DNA from 2 places in the Rahnella sp. P4_A8 genome. Region 2 is predicted to be linked to the other one. Evidence: predicted binding sites of a transcription regulator. Region 2 holds the regulator's gene; the other holds the start of a gene.
The links. The regulator CRP, encoded in region 2, controls carbon source genes, mostly activating them, when cyclic AMP is high. The targets are predictions, from matches to a motif close to ATGTGANNNNNNTCACAT.

Region 1 (8,141 bases), on a different contig from region 2:
TCCGGCGTTATTCCGATCATGAAAATGCTGGAAGATGCCTTCTCTTACGCCAACCAGCTCGGTGCGCGCCAGGGCGCGGGGGCGGTCTATCTGAACGCCCATCACCCGGATATTCTGCGTTTCCTCGATACCAAACGCGAAAACGCCGACGAAAAAATCCGTATTAAAACACTGTCGCTGGGTGTGGTTATTCCGGATATCACGTTCGAACTGGCGAAAAATAATGAAGATATGTACCTGTTCTCGCCGTATCACGTGGAGAAAGTGTACGGCGTGCCGATGTCTGAAATCAGCATCAGCGAGAAGTATCGCGAGATGGTGAATGACAAGCGCATTCATAAAAGCAAAATCAACGCGCGTGAATTCTTCCAGGTGCTGGCGGAAATTCAGTTCGAATCCGGCTATCCGTACATGATGTTTGAAGACACGGTTAACCGCGCCAATCCGATCAAAGGTCGCATCAATATGAGCAACCTGTGTTCGGAGATTTTGCAGGTGAATTCGCCGACGATCTACGGCGAAGACCTGTCTTATCAGGAAACTGGCAAAGACATTTCCTGTAACCTCGGTTCGCTGAATATCGCTTCGGCGATGGATTCACCGGATTTCGGCAATACTGTCGAAATGGCGGTTCGTGCGCTGACGGCGGTGTCTGACATGAGCCACATCCGCTCAGTGCCATCTATTGATCAGGGTAATCAGGATTCGCACGCCATCGGCCTCGGCCAGATGAATTTGCACGGTTACCTGTGCCGCGAGCGTATTTACTACGGTTCGGAAGAAGGTCTGGATTTCACCAATATCTATTTCTGCACCGTGGCTTTCCACGCGATCCGCGCATCGAACCAGATCGCCATCGAGCGCCAGCAGTCGTTTAAAGGCTTCAGCGATTCCACTTACGCCAGCGGCGCGTATTTCGACAAATATGTCGATGACGCACTGGCGGCGAAATGGCGGCCGAAAACAGAGCGCGTGCGCGAACTGTTTGCAGATGCCGGTATTGCCATTCCGACCACCGCAGACTGGGCGGCGCTGAAAGCCTCCGTGATGCAGCATGGCCTGTATAACCAGAATTTACAGGCGGTGCCGCCCACCGGTTCTATTTCCTACATCAATAATTCGACGTCGAGTATTCATCCGATTGTGTCCCGCGTAGAAATCCGCAAAGAGGGCAAAATTGGCCGTGTGTATTATCCGGCGGCGTTTATGACCAACGACAATCTGGATTACTACCAGGATGCCTATGAAATCGGCCCGGAAAAAATTATTGATACCTACGCCGAAGCCACGCAGCACGTCGATCAGGGGCTGTCGCTGACGCTGTTCTTCCGCGATACCGCCACCACGCGCGACATCAATAAAGCGCAGATTTACGCCTGGCGCAAAGGCATCAAAACCATTTATTACATCCGTCTGCGCCAGATGGCGCTGGAAGGCACCGAAGTTCAGGGCTGCGTTTCCTGCACGCTGTAACCGACTGAAAGGATTTAAAAGATGAGCGCAGTAAAACAATTGTTAGTGCCACAGCCGGTCAGCAAAGCCATTAACTGGAACAAAATCCAGGACGATAAAGATCTGGAAGTGTGGAACCGCCTGACGTCGAACTTCTGGTTGCCGGAAAAGGTGCCGTTGTCGAACGATATTCCGTCCTGGGCGACGCTCAGCGCAAAAGAGAAACAGCTGACGATCCGCGTGTTTACTGGCCTGACGCTGCTGGATACCGTGCAAAACGTGGTCGGCGCACCGACGCTAATGAAGGACGCGGTGACACCGCACGAAGAAGCGGTTTACTCGAATATCTGCTTTATGGAAGCGGTGCATGCGCGTTCTTACAGTTCGATTTTCTCGACGCTGTGCGCCACCGTGGACGTGGATGAAGCCTACCGCTGGAGCGAGGAAAACGTCGCGCTGCAAAACAAAGCCGCAATCATTTTGTCGTATTACGACGGCGAAGACCCGCTGATGAAGAAAGTCGCCAGCGTGTTCCTCGAATCGTTCCTGTTCTATTCCGGTTTCTATCTGCCGATGTACTGGTCGAGCCGCGCCAAGCTGACCAACACCGCCGATCTGATCCGTCTGATCATCCGCGATGAAGCGGTTCACGGTTACTACATCGGCTATAAATTCCAGAAAGCGCTGGCGCTGGAAAGCGAAGAGCGTCAGCGTCAGATCAAGGAGCAGGCGTTTGATCTGATTCAGGATTTGTACGATAACGAGATCCGCTACACCGAAGAACTGTACGACGGTGTAGGCTGGAGCGAAGACGTGAAGAAATTCCTGCATTACAACGCCAACAAAGCGCTGATGAATCTCGGCTACGAAGCCCTGTTCCCGGCCAGCATGGCGGATGTGAATCCGGCGATCCTTTCCGCATTATCGCCAAACGCCGACGAAAACCATGACTTCTTCTCCGGATCCGGTTCGTCATATGTGATCGGCAAAGCCGTCAACACCGAAGACGAGGACTGGGATTTCTAAACAGCTCCTTCCCCTCGTGAGAGGGGAAGGAGGAAAACGGATGTTGCCGTTATTTTTCTCAGCGTTAGTATAGAAACAGTGTTTCAAAACCCTACGCGATCAGAAAAAGGAAACATCATGACGCCCTATCAAGCCTCATCCTCCCGTTACGAAACCATGCAATTCCGCCGTTGCGGTCAGAGCGGTTTACAACTCCCTGCCCTTTCTCTTGGCCTGTGGCACAGCTTCGGCCATGTCAGTCCGCTGGAATCCCAGCGTGCATTGCTGCAAAAAGCCTTCGATTTAGGCATCACCCATTTTGATCTGGCGAATAACTACGGCCCGCCTCCGGGCTCTGCGGAAGAAAATTTTGGCCGTTTGCTGAAGCAGGATTTCGCGCCATATCGCGATGAACTGATCATCTCCACCAAAGCCGGTTACGACATGTGGCCAGGACCGTACGGTTCCGGCGGCTCGCGCAAATATCTGCTGGCCAGCCTCGATCAGAGCCTGCAACGCATGGGGCTGGATTACGTCGATATCTTCTATTCGCACCGGGTGGATGAAGAAACGCCGATGGAAGAAACCGCAGCGGCGCTGGCTTATGCGGTGCAAAGCGGTAAGGCATTGTATGTCGGGATCTCCTCTTACTCGCCGGAACGTACCCAGATCATGGCGGAGTTACTGCGTGAGCTGAAAGTACCGCTGCTGATCCATCAGCCGTCATACAATCTGCTGAACCGCTGGGTGGATAAGAGTGGTTTGCTGGATACGCTGGACCAAAATGGCGCAGGTTGCATCGCCTTTACGCCGCTGGCGCAGGGGTTGCTGACCGGCAAGTATCTCAACGGCATCCCTGACGGCTCGCGCATGCAGGTGGAAGGGAATAAGGTGCGCGGGCTGAACGCCCAAATGCTGTCAGAAGATAACCTGAACAGCCTGCGGTTGCTCAATGAGATGGCGCAGCAGCGCGGACAGACCATGGCGCAGATGGCGCTGAGCTGGCTGCTGAAAGACGATCGCGTGACGTCGGTGCTGATTGGTGCCAGCCGCCCTGAGCAACTGGATGAAAACGTGAAAGCGCTGGATAATCTGCGCTTCACCGCTGAAGAACTGACAGCGATTGATAAGCATGTGGCGGATGGTCAGTTGAATCTTTGGCAGGCTTCGTCAGATAAATAACCATCCAAAACAAACGGGCGGATCTCCTGAAAGGATCCGCCTTTTTTTTAGCTCATCAGTTCTAAACGACGTGCGGTTTCGTAATGATCAACCCAATACTGATTATCCAGTGATGAAATAGTGACGCCTTCAATTTTCGAGGCATGAATGAACTGATGATCCCCGACATACACGCCGACATGACGATCGCCCGGCGACGTTTTGAAAAACACTAAATCTCCCGGTTTCAGATTATTTTTACTCACTTTTCTGCCGTTCCTGATTTGCTGAAAGGTGGTTCTTGGCAGGCGTGTTTGCAGGGAATCATTAAACAGATGCTGCATCAGCGACGAGCAGTCCACGCCTTTGTGGGTGGTGCCCCCCCAGCGGTAATGCGTCCCCTTCCAGCGCGGATATTCCGCCAGCAGGGCGCTTTTAATATTGTCTGAGTTGCCCGTATTGACCGCAGTCACGGTGGACCCTTTTCCATTAAAAAGTTCGCTATGGAAAAATTTGTAGGTGTCCATAGACTCAAATTCTTTAGGCATATCAAAAGCAAAGGAGTGGATGCTAAACAAACCGGTAACGAGAAGCAGTAAGGCAGAAACAAGCGATTTAATACGGAACATGCGTGGATTCTTTCGTCAAAAAATAGTGCTCTTCCTTACGTGGGAACCTGCTCACGGGGCGGGTGACTCGTCTCTGAGTGCGCAAATAATAACCGCAGGACAATAAATAAGCAGGTTGAATTGAGTCCAAAATTGGACTGGGGATTTTTTCTCAGGAAAACCCACCCCTTAGGCTGAAGGGGTGGGTGAAGGTGTTATGAGAAGAACTTCGCCAGAACAAACAGGCCGACAGAAACGTTGATAGCTCCCCCGATACGGGTAGCGATTTGCGCGAAAGGCATCAGCGTCATGCGGTTGCCGGAGGTCAGAATCGCCACGTCGCCCGTGCCGCCCTGCCCGCTCTGGCAGCAGGAAACAATCGCCACATCGATAGGGTGCATGCCAATTTTCTTACCCACATAAAAACCGGTGCCGACCAGCGCCAGCACCGTGGTCACAATCACCAGCAGGTTCTGCAGGGTGAAAGCGTTGATCAGTTCCTGCCAGGGCGTGATCGCGACACCCACCGCGAACAGCACCGGATAGGTCACGGCAGTGCGGAAGAATTTATACACCGTCATCGAGCCGTGCTGAATAGTCGGCGAAACGCCGTTCGCCAGTTTCACCAGCACCGCCGCAAACAGCATGCCGACCGGCGCTGGCAGGCCGATCCATTTCTGGCCGAGCATCCCGACCATGTACAGCAGGATGGCCAGCAGCGCACCACAGGCCAGCGCGTTGACGCCCGGATTGCCCTCAAATTCATCGGTGCCACTGCCCATCTGGCCTTTTTTCGACGGCATCAGTTGGCCTTCGCCGGTAAGATGCGGATAACGTTTACCGAGCTGGTTCAGCACGCCCGCCAGCACAATGGCCGTCAGGCCACCGAGCATAACAATCGGCAGAATGCGCCCAAGCGCCACGCCCTGCTCCATATGCAGGATGGTCGCGTAACCCATCGACAGCGGGATCGCACCTTCTCCGACACCGCCAGCCATGATCGGCAGGATCAGGAAGAAGAAGGTTTGCATTGGCGGTAAACCTAAAACAGTGCCCATCGCCATACCGGCAATCATGCCGACCACTTCGCCGCACAGCATCGGTACGAAAATACGCATAAAGCCCTGGATCAGCACCTGACGGTTCATGCTCATGATGCTGCCGACAATAATGCAGCAGATATAAAGGTAGAGAATATTGGTGGATTTATAGAATTTGACCGTGGAATCAACAACAACATCCGGCAGCAGGCCGTAATGCACCATCGCCGAAGGAATAAAAGTGGCACAAATCGCCGCGGCCCCCAGTTTACCCACCACAGGTAAGCGTTTACCCAACTCGCCACAGGCAAAACCGAAGAAGGCCAGCGTGGCGACCATCACCACGATGTCACTCGGCAACTTGCCATTCAGGCAATCGAGCAGGATCAGCACGCCCGCCAGCAGGAAAAAGGGCAGCGGGATAATGCCTATCTTGTAGTGATCAAGAATGTGCCACCATTTTTGTCTGGCCGAGAGGCCGGAGGTTTTCGTTTCTTTGACAGCGATGTAGGAATCGTCGGTTGTGCTCATGACATTGCCTCTTTCTTCTGAAGACTTTTCTTATTGATGGTCTGAGCATATGAAAACAGGCGGTCAGCCGGGTGTGAGGTTGTTCAAATTAAAACCGCAGGGATAAAGGTTGTTATGGTGTTTATGGTGTTAATGCACCCTGATTTATAAGGATTATAAGATTAGTAGTAAATCCCGCTATTAACCCTGTTATTACTGTGTGAAATAATCATTATTTTAATCTTCTGTTCACAACTCCGCTTCTCTGCGATTACGACTCACATTTCGCCGTGATAGGCTTATTGAATGTATATCTCAGGTTCGCCGTGCAGCAGGTCGTATGAAATTCAGGTTACCTTTTCAGGTAAAACTCTTTTTATCTCTGGTGGTATTTTCCTGCGTGTTGCTGGCACTGCTGGGGGCTATTTTATTTCATATTATTGACCGTCAGTTACATCATGATCTGGGCCAGCGTGCACGGGTTCAGGCCAGCGAGATCGCTCTGATGCCGGGGCTGGCGCAGAAGGTACAGGCCCGCGATATCCCCGGCATCGCGAAACTAATCCAGCCATTACGCGATAAAAGTGACGCCAGTTATATCGTTATCGGCGATACCCGCGAGCTGCATCTTTATCATTCCGAATCTCCGGAGCGCATAGACCTGCCGATGATTGGCGGTGATAACGCCGGTGTGCTGGCCGGTAAAACCATTATTTCCGTACGTCAGGGCGGCATCGGCGTTTCATTGCGCAGCAAAGCCCCGATTCTGGATGCCAGTAATCAGGTGATCGGCATTGTCTCGGTCGGTTATCTCACCTCTTACATCGATAATATTAATGGCCGCCGTCTGGCGCAGGCCGGTTTATACGGTTTACTGCTTTTATTACTGCTGTTTATTTTTTCATGGATGTTCACCCGCAACGTTAAAAAACAGATGTTCTGGCTGGAACCCAAAGATATTGCCCTGCTGGTCCGCCAGCAAAAAGCGTTGCTGGAAGCCATGTATGAGGGCGTATTTGCGATCAACGCCGAAAGGCAACTGATTTCAATTAACCGGGCCGCACGCGAGTTACTGGATATCCGCCAGCCCGAAAACGAGCTACTGGGTAAACCGCTGGCGGAGGTGCTTCAGACGCCGCCCACGTTCTTTACGCAACGTGGTGTCAGTGAAAACAACAGTCAGCATGATCAGATTACGGTACTCAATCAGAGACAGGTGATCGTCAACCGCGTACCCATCGAACTTGAACCCGGTGCAGAAAGTGGCTGGGTATTCAGTTTCCGCGATAAAAATGACATTAATACGCTGAGCAGCCAGCTGAGTCAGGTGAAGCGCTACGCCGATAACCTTCGCATTATGCGCCATGAACAACTGAACTGGACTGCGACGCTGGCGGGCTTGCTGCAAATGCAGCGTTACGACGATGCAATGCGCTATATTCAGGCACAGTCGGAAGGCGCGCAGGCCGTGCTGGATTTCGTCTCAGCACGCTTTACCTCGCCAGCACTTTGTGGCCTGCTGCTGGGGAAATACGTCAGTGCACGCGAAAAAGGTGTCGAGCTGAGTTTCGATCCCGCCTGTCAGCTCACCCGCATACCGGCAGCCATCAGTGAAACCGAACTGATGTCAGTGATTGGTAATTTGCTGGATAACGCCGTGGACGCCACACTGAAAGCACTGACGCCCCCGGCACCGGTCGAATTGTATATTTCCGACCGGAACCGGGAACTGCTGATTGAAGTCGCCGATCAGGGCAGCGGCGTGGAAGATGCACTCAAGCCGCACCTGTTTGAACAAGGCGTCACCAGCAAGCCCTCCAGCGGGCAGGACGCCACGGGTGCAGAACACGGTATCGGCCTGTATCTGGTGGCCGGTTATGTCCGTCAGGCGGGTGGCAGCATCGAAATCTCAGACAACACGCCGCAAGGTACAATATTTTCAGTCTTTATCCCGTATCCGGCAGAAGCGTTAACAGGACAGAACCATGAATAACAGCAGCGCACTCGATGTCGTGATTGTGGAAGATGAGCCACATCTGGCTGGTCTGCATCGTGATTTTATCGAGCAAAATTTCAACCTGCGCGTCGTCGGCATTGCGGCCACACTGGAGCAGACGCGTTCTCTGCTGCGCCTGCATCAGCCGCGTCTGATCTTACTCGATAACTATTTGCCGGATGGTCAGGGTGTCGATCTGATCGACAGCCCGTTGCTGAAAAGCTTCGATTGCTCGGTGATTTTCATTACCGCTGCCAGCGATATGCAAACCTGTAGCCAGGCCATGCGCAGCGGCGCGTTCGATTACATCATCAAGCCGGTGTCGTTCCATCGTCTGCGCAGTTCACTCGAGCGCTTTATGCAACTGGT
Region 2 (8,141 bases):
GTCGAGCCTGTGCAAGGGGAGGGCGGTGTCACGCCTGCGACCAAAGCGTTTCTGCAAGGTCTGCGTGAGCTTTGTGACAAACATCAGGCGCTGCTGGTGCTGGATGAAGTACAAAGCGGCATGGGGCGCAGCGGCAAGTTGTTCAGCTACATGCATTACGGCGTGACGCCGGACATCCTGACCACTGCTAAAGCGCTCGGCGGCGGTTTCCCGGTTTCCGCCATGCTGGCAACCGAAGACGTGGCCTCGGTGATGGAACCGGGCAAACACGGCACCACCTACGGCGGTAACCCGCTGGCCTGCGCCGTCGCTGAAGCCGCGCTGGATATCATCAATACGCCAGACGTGCTGGCCGGGATCAACGAGCGCCGCGAGAAATTCATCAGCGCGCTGGAGGCCATCAACCAGAAATATCACATCTTCAGCGAGTTCCGCGGTCAGGGGTTGCTGATCGGCGCCGAGCTTTCTGATGCGTATAAAAACCGCGCCGGAGAATTCCATGCCGCCGCGGCAGAATTCGGATTGATGATGCTGGTCGCCGGACCAAACGTGATGCGGTTTGCGCCATCGCTTGTTATCGACTTCGCGGATATTGAAGAAGGGATGGAAAGGTTTGAGAAAGCCGTGGGGAAAGTTTGCGGGGGGTGATCCCCACGCCCCCCTCTTTGCAACTGACTGAGTAAATTTCGGTTTCTCAAGTACGGTTATCACAAGGCCTTTGCGCCGAAACCGAGCAGAGGAGAAAGGCTTTTCCCCTCTGCACTCCCCTCGCTTTTTTACTGCGCGCTGCCGCAGGCACGACGGACATGTTCTGGCGCATTAGTGTGTGGCGCAAAATGTCATCGCTGCGCGATTCCCGAATTTCAGGCTTCGAGCCATAGGTCTCGAACCGTTCATTCGGTGCCATTTTTGAGCACGCCAATCGACATTTCTAAAAGATAAAACCCTTCTGCTTTTGAATTTAGAATCCTGCGGGCGAATCAGAAATCTTGCTGAACGGAGCGGCTTCGAGACCAGTGGCTCGAAGACCGAGAGAAGGAACCGCAACGCGGCAAGATTTCCAGCCTGTCGCTGTGGTTGCTGGAACATAGCCTACGAGCGAAGCGCGCAGTTTAAGACGTGGAGATTCCAAAGAGGGCTCGTCTTAGCCCTCTTTGGTCGGTTTCGGCGCGGTGAGTTAAGCGAGCTCGGCAATTGAGAAACCGAAACTTTCTCAATCCATTTTAAGCCGTCAGTGCGCGGTCCCCGCACTTGAGAAACCGAAATATTCTCCGATTAGCTTTAAAAAGCAGTCTGGCTGCAAGCCAGTAAAAAGGGGATTTGAAAGGGGTCTCCCCCTTCACGCCCGCCGCGTCAGCCAGATCCCATGATGCGGCCTCTGCTTCCACGCCAGTGACGAGATGGTATGCATCACGCTGAGATGTGAAATTACGCGCCGCAGATGGCGTTCCATTTCGGTCAGTGGCATATCCGGGTGAAGTTCCGGCGCATTAAACAGGTTGTTCTCGCTGCCCGGCCCGTCGTAGAGCAGTCGTTGCTGACAGCTTTGCAGCGCGATTTCGCAGGTCTGTAAATACTCCGTCGCCAGTTTTTCCGGCAGCATGTAATGCTCGCGGGCGAGGATCGTCATCGCGTTGATATGCTCAACCACAAACTGACTGTGCGTCACCCACAAACGCATATCCGCCAGATAATGTGAGTTAAAACCCGGCTCCTGCATCGCCTGATTTAGCGAAGTGAACAGCTTATTGTGCGCCTGATTGACCTGCATACGGGTGTACGCCAGTTTGGCGGTGTCGGGGCTTTCCTCGAGCAGCAGGCGGATAGCGTCCTGATAGATTTCCAGCGCCTGGTGTGCATTCTGGCGCAGCAAACCGCTTTGCCATTGCGGCCACAACCAGATAGTGCCACCAAAGGCCAGCGCGCAGCCGATCAGGGTATCGACCAGTCGTGGTACCAGAAAATGCACGCCGTTCATCGCCAGCAATTGCAGGGTATACACTGCAGTCACCGTCATGCCGACCATCGCCAGTCCGTAGTTTTTGCGCAGAACGGTATAGGACAACAGGGTGATCAGCAACATGCACAGCAGCGTGGTGCCTTCCGGCAGTTCCAGTTTGAGCAAGCCTGAGGCAATCAGCAATCCGGCCAGCGTACCGAGTGCACGGTGCTGGATCCTCACCCGCGTGGCGTTATAACCGTTCTGGCTGACCAACATGATAGTCAGCAAGATCCAGTAGGGTTTGGGCAAATTGAAGAACAGACCCAGACTGCTGCCAATCGCCAGAATAATGCCCAAACGTGCGGCATTACGCAGTGCCACGGATTTGAAGGAAAGATAGCTTTTCAGCGCGGGCCAGAAGGGCAAACGCGGCTGGGTGTTCATCAGGTCACGTTTGTACAACGGCCGCTGTGTGCGTAACAGACGGGCAATGCGGCTGAAATGGTAATAACAAAACTGACCTACCGGATTGTCCGGGTTGCGCGCGGCGATTTTCTCCAGCGCGGTCAGCTCATTGGCCATCGTAAAGCGCCCGGATAAACGGTGATAAAGAATATCGTCGGCAATCACCCGAAGACGGGTGGAAATCACCTGTGCATTTCGGCGGATAACCGCTTCGGCATGGCTTTCCTCCACCAGTTTCTGCACTTCTTCCGGCTGATGCAGGCTCACTGTAATGTGCTCCTGCAAATCGAGCGCCACCTGAAAACGCTGAAACAGCCGCTTATGGTGATGATGATGTCCGTGCTGGGGCAACATGTGTAATTGCTGATAAAGCAGGGCAATCAGGTCGATAACCTGCTGCTGGCGGGCTAGCAGTGGGGGTAACGCGGTTTCGGGATCGGTGTGTTGCGTCAGCAGGCTGTACTTGGCTTCGAAATAATCCGCGAGTTGCAGATAGAGCTGGCTGAGCGTTTCGCGCATCGGCTGTTCTTCCGAAATACGAAACCACGCCCAGTTAAACAATCCGTACCAGGCTGTGCCAGCGGCGAACAACACCGGGGCCTGCCACATCGGGCGCACGCCCACCATACTCAGCGTGAAGATAGTCGCCACCAGCGCACCGGGCAACAGGCGCGCATGCAGCGGGCTGATTTCACCGGTGACGCCGAGCAGTAACGCCAGCGACAGCATGATCAGCGGCAGCGGTATATGCCAGCTTTCGAGCATCAGTTGCAGCAGAAGGCTGCTCACGGCAAAGAGTGAACCGCCAACGAGCAGGCGTTTGAAAAAGCGTTTATGCGGGGTATCCAGACCGGCGATGTTACAACAGGCCGGGCAGAGGGAAAACAGCAGGCCCATTTGCAAATTGCCAAACAGCCAGCAAATGCCAACAGGTAAGCACAACACCAGCGTCTGGCGCAGCGCGTAGTTCACTTCAGGATGGTAAAACAGTCTTCGCCATAGCGTCATGGGTAAAGCTTAGCCCATAAAAAAGGCGCGACAGTGTTTTGCCGCGCCAATTTTTGAGGGATTAACGTGTGCCGTAAACGACAATCGTTTTACCGTGTGCGGAGATCAGGCTTTGATCTTCCAGCATTTTGAGAATGCGTCCGACTGTTTCACGTGAACAACCGACGATTTGGCCAATTTCCTGGCGGGTAATCTTGATTTGCATCCCGTCCGGATGGGTCATTGCATCAGGCTGTTTAGCCAGATTGAGCAAGGTTTGAGCGATACGACCGGTAACGTCAAGGAAGGCAAGGTTGCCGACTTTCTCTGACGTCACTTGCAGACGGTTGGCCATCTGCGCGGAGAGACGCATCAGAATATCCGGGTTAACCTGAATCAGCTGGCGGAATTTTTTATATGAAATTTCAGCCACTTCACAGGCAGTTTTAGCACGTACCCAGGCACTGCGTTCCTGACCTTCTTCGAAGAGTCCCAGCTCACCGATGAAGTCACCTTGGTTAAGGTAGGACAGTATCATTTCCTTGCCTTCTTCATCTTTAATCAGGACAGCAACTGACCCTTTCACGATGTAGTAAAGCGTTTCGGCTTTTTCACCCTGGTGAATCAGCGTACTTTTAGAAGGATACTTATGTATATGACAGTGAGACAGGAACCATTCAAGAGTCGGGTCTGTTTGTGGCTTGCCGAGAACCATTTGCTATTATCCTCTGTTGTTATCGCTGCCCAAAATCACAGGGCTCAGAGTTCCCTGTACGGCACTTCAAATCCAAAGCGCCCTTTCAGCATATAACTCTCCAGAAATGCTGCAAGCGGATGTCGGAGTGCAACAGCCTGTTTATTGCTGTCATCACCGTGGGTTCTGTACTTAAACCGCAAAAACCGTCACCGCAATTTACTGGAAAGTATGTTTCGGCTTTGTTTGTAGCACAGGTTTGAGATGCTGTCTTCTGTTGTCTCGCTTCAGCATGATGGCGATCGGGTTACGTTGCCAGATTTTAGGTGAAAGGGTACTCTGAGAGCAGATTTCGACAAGTTTATTCACCGGGAGAATAGTTCATGCATGCACGTGTCAAATGGGTTGAAGGACTGACATTTTTAGGTGAGTCTGCATCGGGTCATCAGATTTCAATGGATGGAAACGCGGGTGATAAAGCCCCAAGCCCGATGGAAATGTTACTGATGTCCGCAGGGGGGTGTAGTGCAATCGACGTGGTGTCAATTTTGCAAAAAGGTCGTAATGACGTGCGTGATTGTGAAGTGAAGCTGACCTCACAACGCCGCGAAGAAGCGCCGCGTCTGTTCACTCACATCAATCTGCATTTTATCGTCACCGGTAAGGATCTGACCGATAAGATTGTTGAACGTGCGGTCAGCCTGTCTGCCGAAAAATACTGTTCTGTGTCTCTGATGCTGGGGAAAGCGGCCACAATCACCCACAGCTTTGAAGTGATTGCAGCCGAATAAAGTTTACTCGATCTTCTTGCCTTCCATCAGGCGCTGCACCAGCGGCGCCATGATCAGCTCCATCGCCAGCCCCATTTTGCCGCCCGGCACCACCAGTGTTTTGATGTGCGAGATAAACGACCCTTGCAGCATGGCCAGCAGATACGGGAAATCGATGTCATCCAGCCCCTGAAAGTGGATCACCACAAAGCTTTCATCCAGTGACGGAATGGCTTTGGCGGCAAACGGGTTCGAGGTATCGATGGTGGGTACCCGCTGGAAATTGATGTGCGTGCGGGAAAACTGCGGGGTAATGTAATTGATATAGTCATCCATCGAACGCACGACGGAATCCATCACCGCTTCACGGGAATGCCCGCGCTCGCCGGTATCGCGCACCAGTTTCTGGATCCATTCGAGGTTGACGATAGGCACTACGCCGACCAGCAGGTCGACCTGCGCGGCAACGTCAATTTTGTCCGCCACCACACCACCGTGTAACCCTTCGTAAAACAAAATATCCGTCGGTTCCGGCAACGCCTGCCACGGCGTAAAGGTACCCGGCACCTGATTGTAGGGAACGGCTTCGTCATAAGTATGCAGATACTTACGTGAACGGCCAGTGCCTGTTTTACCGTATTCGATAAAGCTTTTTTCCAGCAAACCAAAGTCATTGGCTTCCGGCCCGAAGTAGCTGATATGACGTCCCAGATCGCGCGCCTTGCGTATTGCCGCATCCATTTCAGGACGGGTGAAATGATGAAAACTGTCGCCTTCCAGTTCCGCCGCACGCAAACCAAGCTGCTGAAATATTTTACGAAATGCCACGCTGGTGGTCGTGGTGCCTGCACCGCTCGAACCGGTCACGGCAATAACAGGATGTTTGGCTGACATAATGCGCTGTTCTCCATAAAGGTGATGCAGGCAGGCGAGACGCGGTCTTTTCTGTGGTCGAAGATCTGGCGTCAAGGCTGCGCATAATTAAGCCTATTGTTACCATATTTATTCGCGAAGCCAAAGAGGGCATCACTATTCTAAACCCGCCAGCAACGGTTGGATCAGCGGGTCTTTCTGGTGGAACAGAGAAACAATGTCATGCAGCGCCTTGCCTGTGTACTCCTTTTTCCACGCCAGACTGAGCGGGGAAGGGGCGCGCGGATAGCGGATTTGCCGGGCGATCAGCTCGCCGCTGTCGAGATATGGCTGGCACAGATGGCGCGGCAGAAAACCGATACCCATTCCCTTCAGGTGACAGGCCAGTTTAGTCGCCACATCTGCCACGATGATCTGCCGTTGCCCGGTCAGCAACCAGGCTACCCGCTTGTTCAGATGGCGCGAGGTGTCTTCCACATTGATGGCAATGTACTGACGCAACACCGCTTCTTCCAGCATGCCAGTGATGTGCTGCAGCGGATGAAAGGGTGCATGAACAAAAACCCAGTCCACTTCACCCAGCGGCAGCAGATTCACGGCGTTAGAAAGAGATTCGGTGCCGGTGACGCCAATCGCCAGCTGAAAATCTTCGTACAGCAGCGTATCCCATACCCCCATGTAAATCTGCCGTGTGAAAGTGAACTGCGTGAACGGGTAGCGCTGCGTCAGAGAGCTTAATAACGCTGCCAGAGCTTCAGGGCAGTACATCAGATTGTTCACCACCACATTCAGCTGGCGCTCAATGCCGTCGTTAATCTGCTGCAGTTCTGCCGGTACACCCTCCAGCCAGGTTAGCCACTGGCGACATCGTTCAAGCAGATGCTGTCCGGCGGGCGTCAGCGACACCGTACGGGTCGTGCGGTTGAGCAATAACGTCCCGGCACTGTCTTCCAGCATCTTAATTCGATAGCTGATGGTCGCGGGCGTTTTATGCAGCATCTCTGCCGCGCGGGAAAAGCTGCCTGTTTGCGCGACGTGCATAAAGGTTTTAATCGACTCCTCATCCAGCATAGGTCACCTGAAGTAATGTTAATGCATTGAATGAAAAAGATTTTATAGATTTAACCGGATGAGAATTGTGGACTTCATCAATTTTATGGAATCTTTTTCCATATTTCGATTGAGCAAGTTGGAAAAAGTTTCTACAGTAATTGCATTGAGGATAAATCCGCCAATCTGGCGGGCTTATCTCACCGGTTTTATTTTAAATGCAGGGATGAATGCCATGGAACTTCCGGTTTACCCGCTGACCCAGGCGGCCTTCGCGGTTTACGGCGATGTGATTGAGACGACAGGTCGCGATTTTTTTCATATCAACGACGGCAAGGTTGAGCGGTACCACGATCTGACCAACGTGGAAATCCTCGGGCAGGATCGCCCGCTGGTCAGCATCAACCGCGCCCAGCCAGCACCGTTGCCCATTGTGGTGACGCAACTCGAAAAACACCCGCTCGGTTCACAGGCGTTTGTGCCGATGCAGGGCGAGCGCTTTATCGTGATTGTTGCGGCAGGGGGCGAGACGCCGGACATCTCCACGCTGAAAGCCTTTATCACCAACGGCCTGCAGGGCGTGAATTATCACCGGAATGTCTGGCACCATCCGCTGTTTGCGTTTGAGACGGTGACGAATTTTCTCACCGTCGATCGTGGCGGCGCAGACAACTGTGATATCAGTCAGTTACCTCAGGGCTATCAGCTTATTTTACCCGTTGCGGCGGGATTAAAGTCGTGACGCTATAAAGCATCTTGCATAAGATACAAGCATCTGAAAACAAGCGAAACGCGGGCGCTCAGCGCCTGATGCTGGAGAAATGTGAGATGGCCGAAGTAAAAAAACGGGGGCGTCCTAGCCAGCCTGGTTCTGGTTCGCAAAAGGGCGCTCAGGCCTTAGAACGCGGCATTGCGGTGTTGAATTATCTGGCGCAGTCCGGCGGCAGTTCTTCTGTCAGCAACATTGCAGAGAATTTGTCGCTGCCCCTTTCCACCACCTTTCGACTGCTGAAAGTGCTGGAAGAGGCCGATTTTGTTTATCAGGATGCGCAACTGAGCTGGTGGCACATTGGCTTACAGGCGTTTACGGTCGGATCGTCTTATATCCATAACCGGGATGTATTGTCAGTCGCCGCGCCTTATATGCAACGTCTGATGCTGTTGTCGGGCGAAACGGCCAATCTGGCGATCCGCAACGGTTTCGAAGCGGTACTGATCGGCCAGCGGGAATGCCAGTCGATGGTGCGGATGTGCGCGCCGCTTGGCAGCCGTCTGCCACTGCATGCCTCCGGGGCCGGGAAAGCGTTGCTGTATTCGCTGGATGACGAGGCGCTGATGAGCCTGATGATGCAGGCGGGGT

Region 1: the regulator CRP is predicted to act here: its motif matches at 5,869-5,886, upstream of AC1DUO_RS10460 (2-hydroxycarboxylate transporter family protein).

Annotation. Positions count from the first base shown of each region.
Region 1 covers NZ_JBFUHK010000015.1:19,360-27,500, reverse strand. The annotation lists gene nrdE (class 1b ribonucleoside-diphosphate reductase subunit alpha) at 1-1,473, shown strand, start outside; gene nrdF (class 1b ribonucleoside-diphosphate reductase subunit beta) at 1,495-2,478, shown strand; gene mgrA (L-glyceraldehyde 3-phosphate reductase) at 2,596-3,639, shown strand; gene AC1DUO_RS10465 (C40 family peptidase) at 3,687-4,145, opposite strand; gene AC1DUO_RS10460 (2-hydroxycarboxylate transporter family protein) at 4,442-5,797, opposite strand; gene AC1DUO_RS10455 (ATP-binding protein) at 6,117-7,769, shown strand; gene AC1DUO_RS10450 (response regulator) at 7,762-8,141, shown strand, end outside.
Region 2 covers NZ_JBFUHK010000005.1:29,503-37,643, reverse strand. The annotation lists gene argD (bifunctional acetylornithine/succinyldiaminopimelate transaminase) at 1-648, shown strand, start outside; gene AC1DUO_RS04320 (YccS/YhfK family putative transporter) at 1,340-3,415, opposite strand; gene crp (cAMP-activated global transcriptional regulator CRP) at 3,477-4,109, opposite strand; gene AC1DUO_RS04310 (OsmC family protein) at 4,472-4,879, shown strand; gene AC1DUO_RS04305 (phosphoribulokinase) at 4,883-5,752, opposite strand; gene allS (HTH-type transcriptional activator AllS) at 5,888-6,802, opposite strand; gene AC1DUO_RS04295 (ureidoglycolate lyase) at 7,017-7,523, shown strand; gene allR (HTH-type transcriptional repressor AllR) at 7,610-8,141, shown strand, end outside.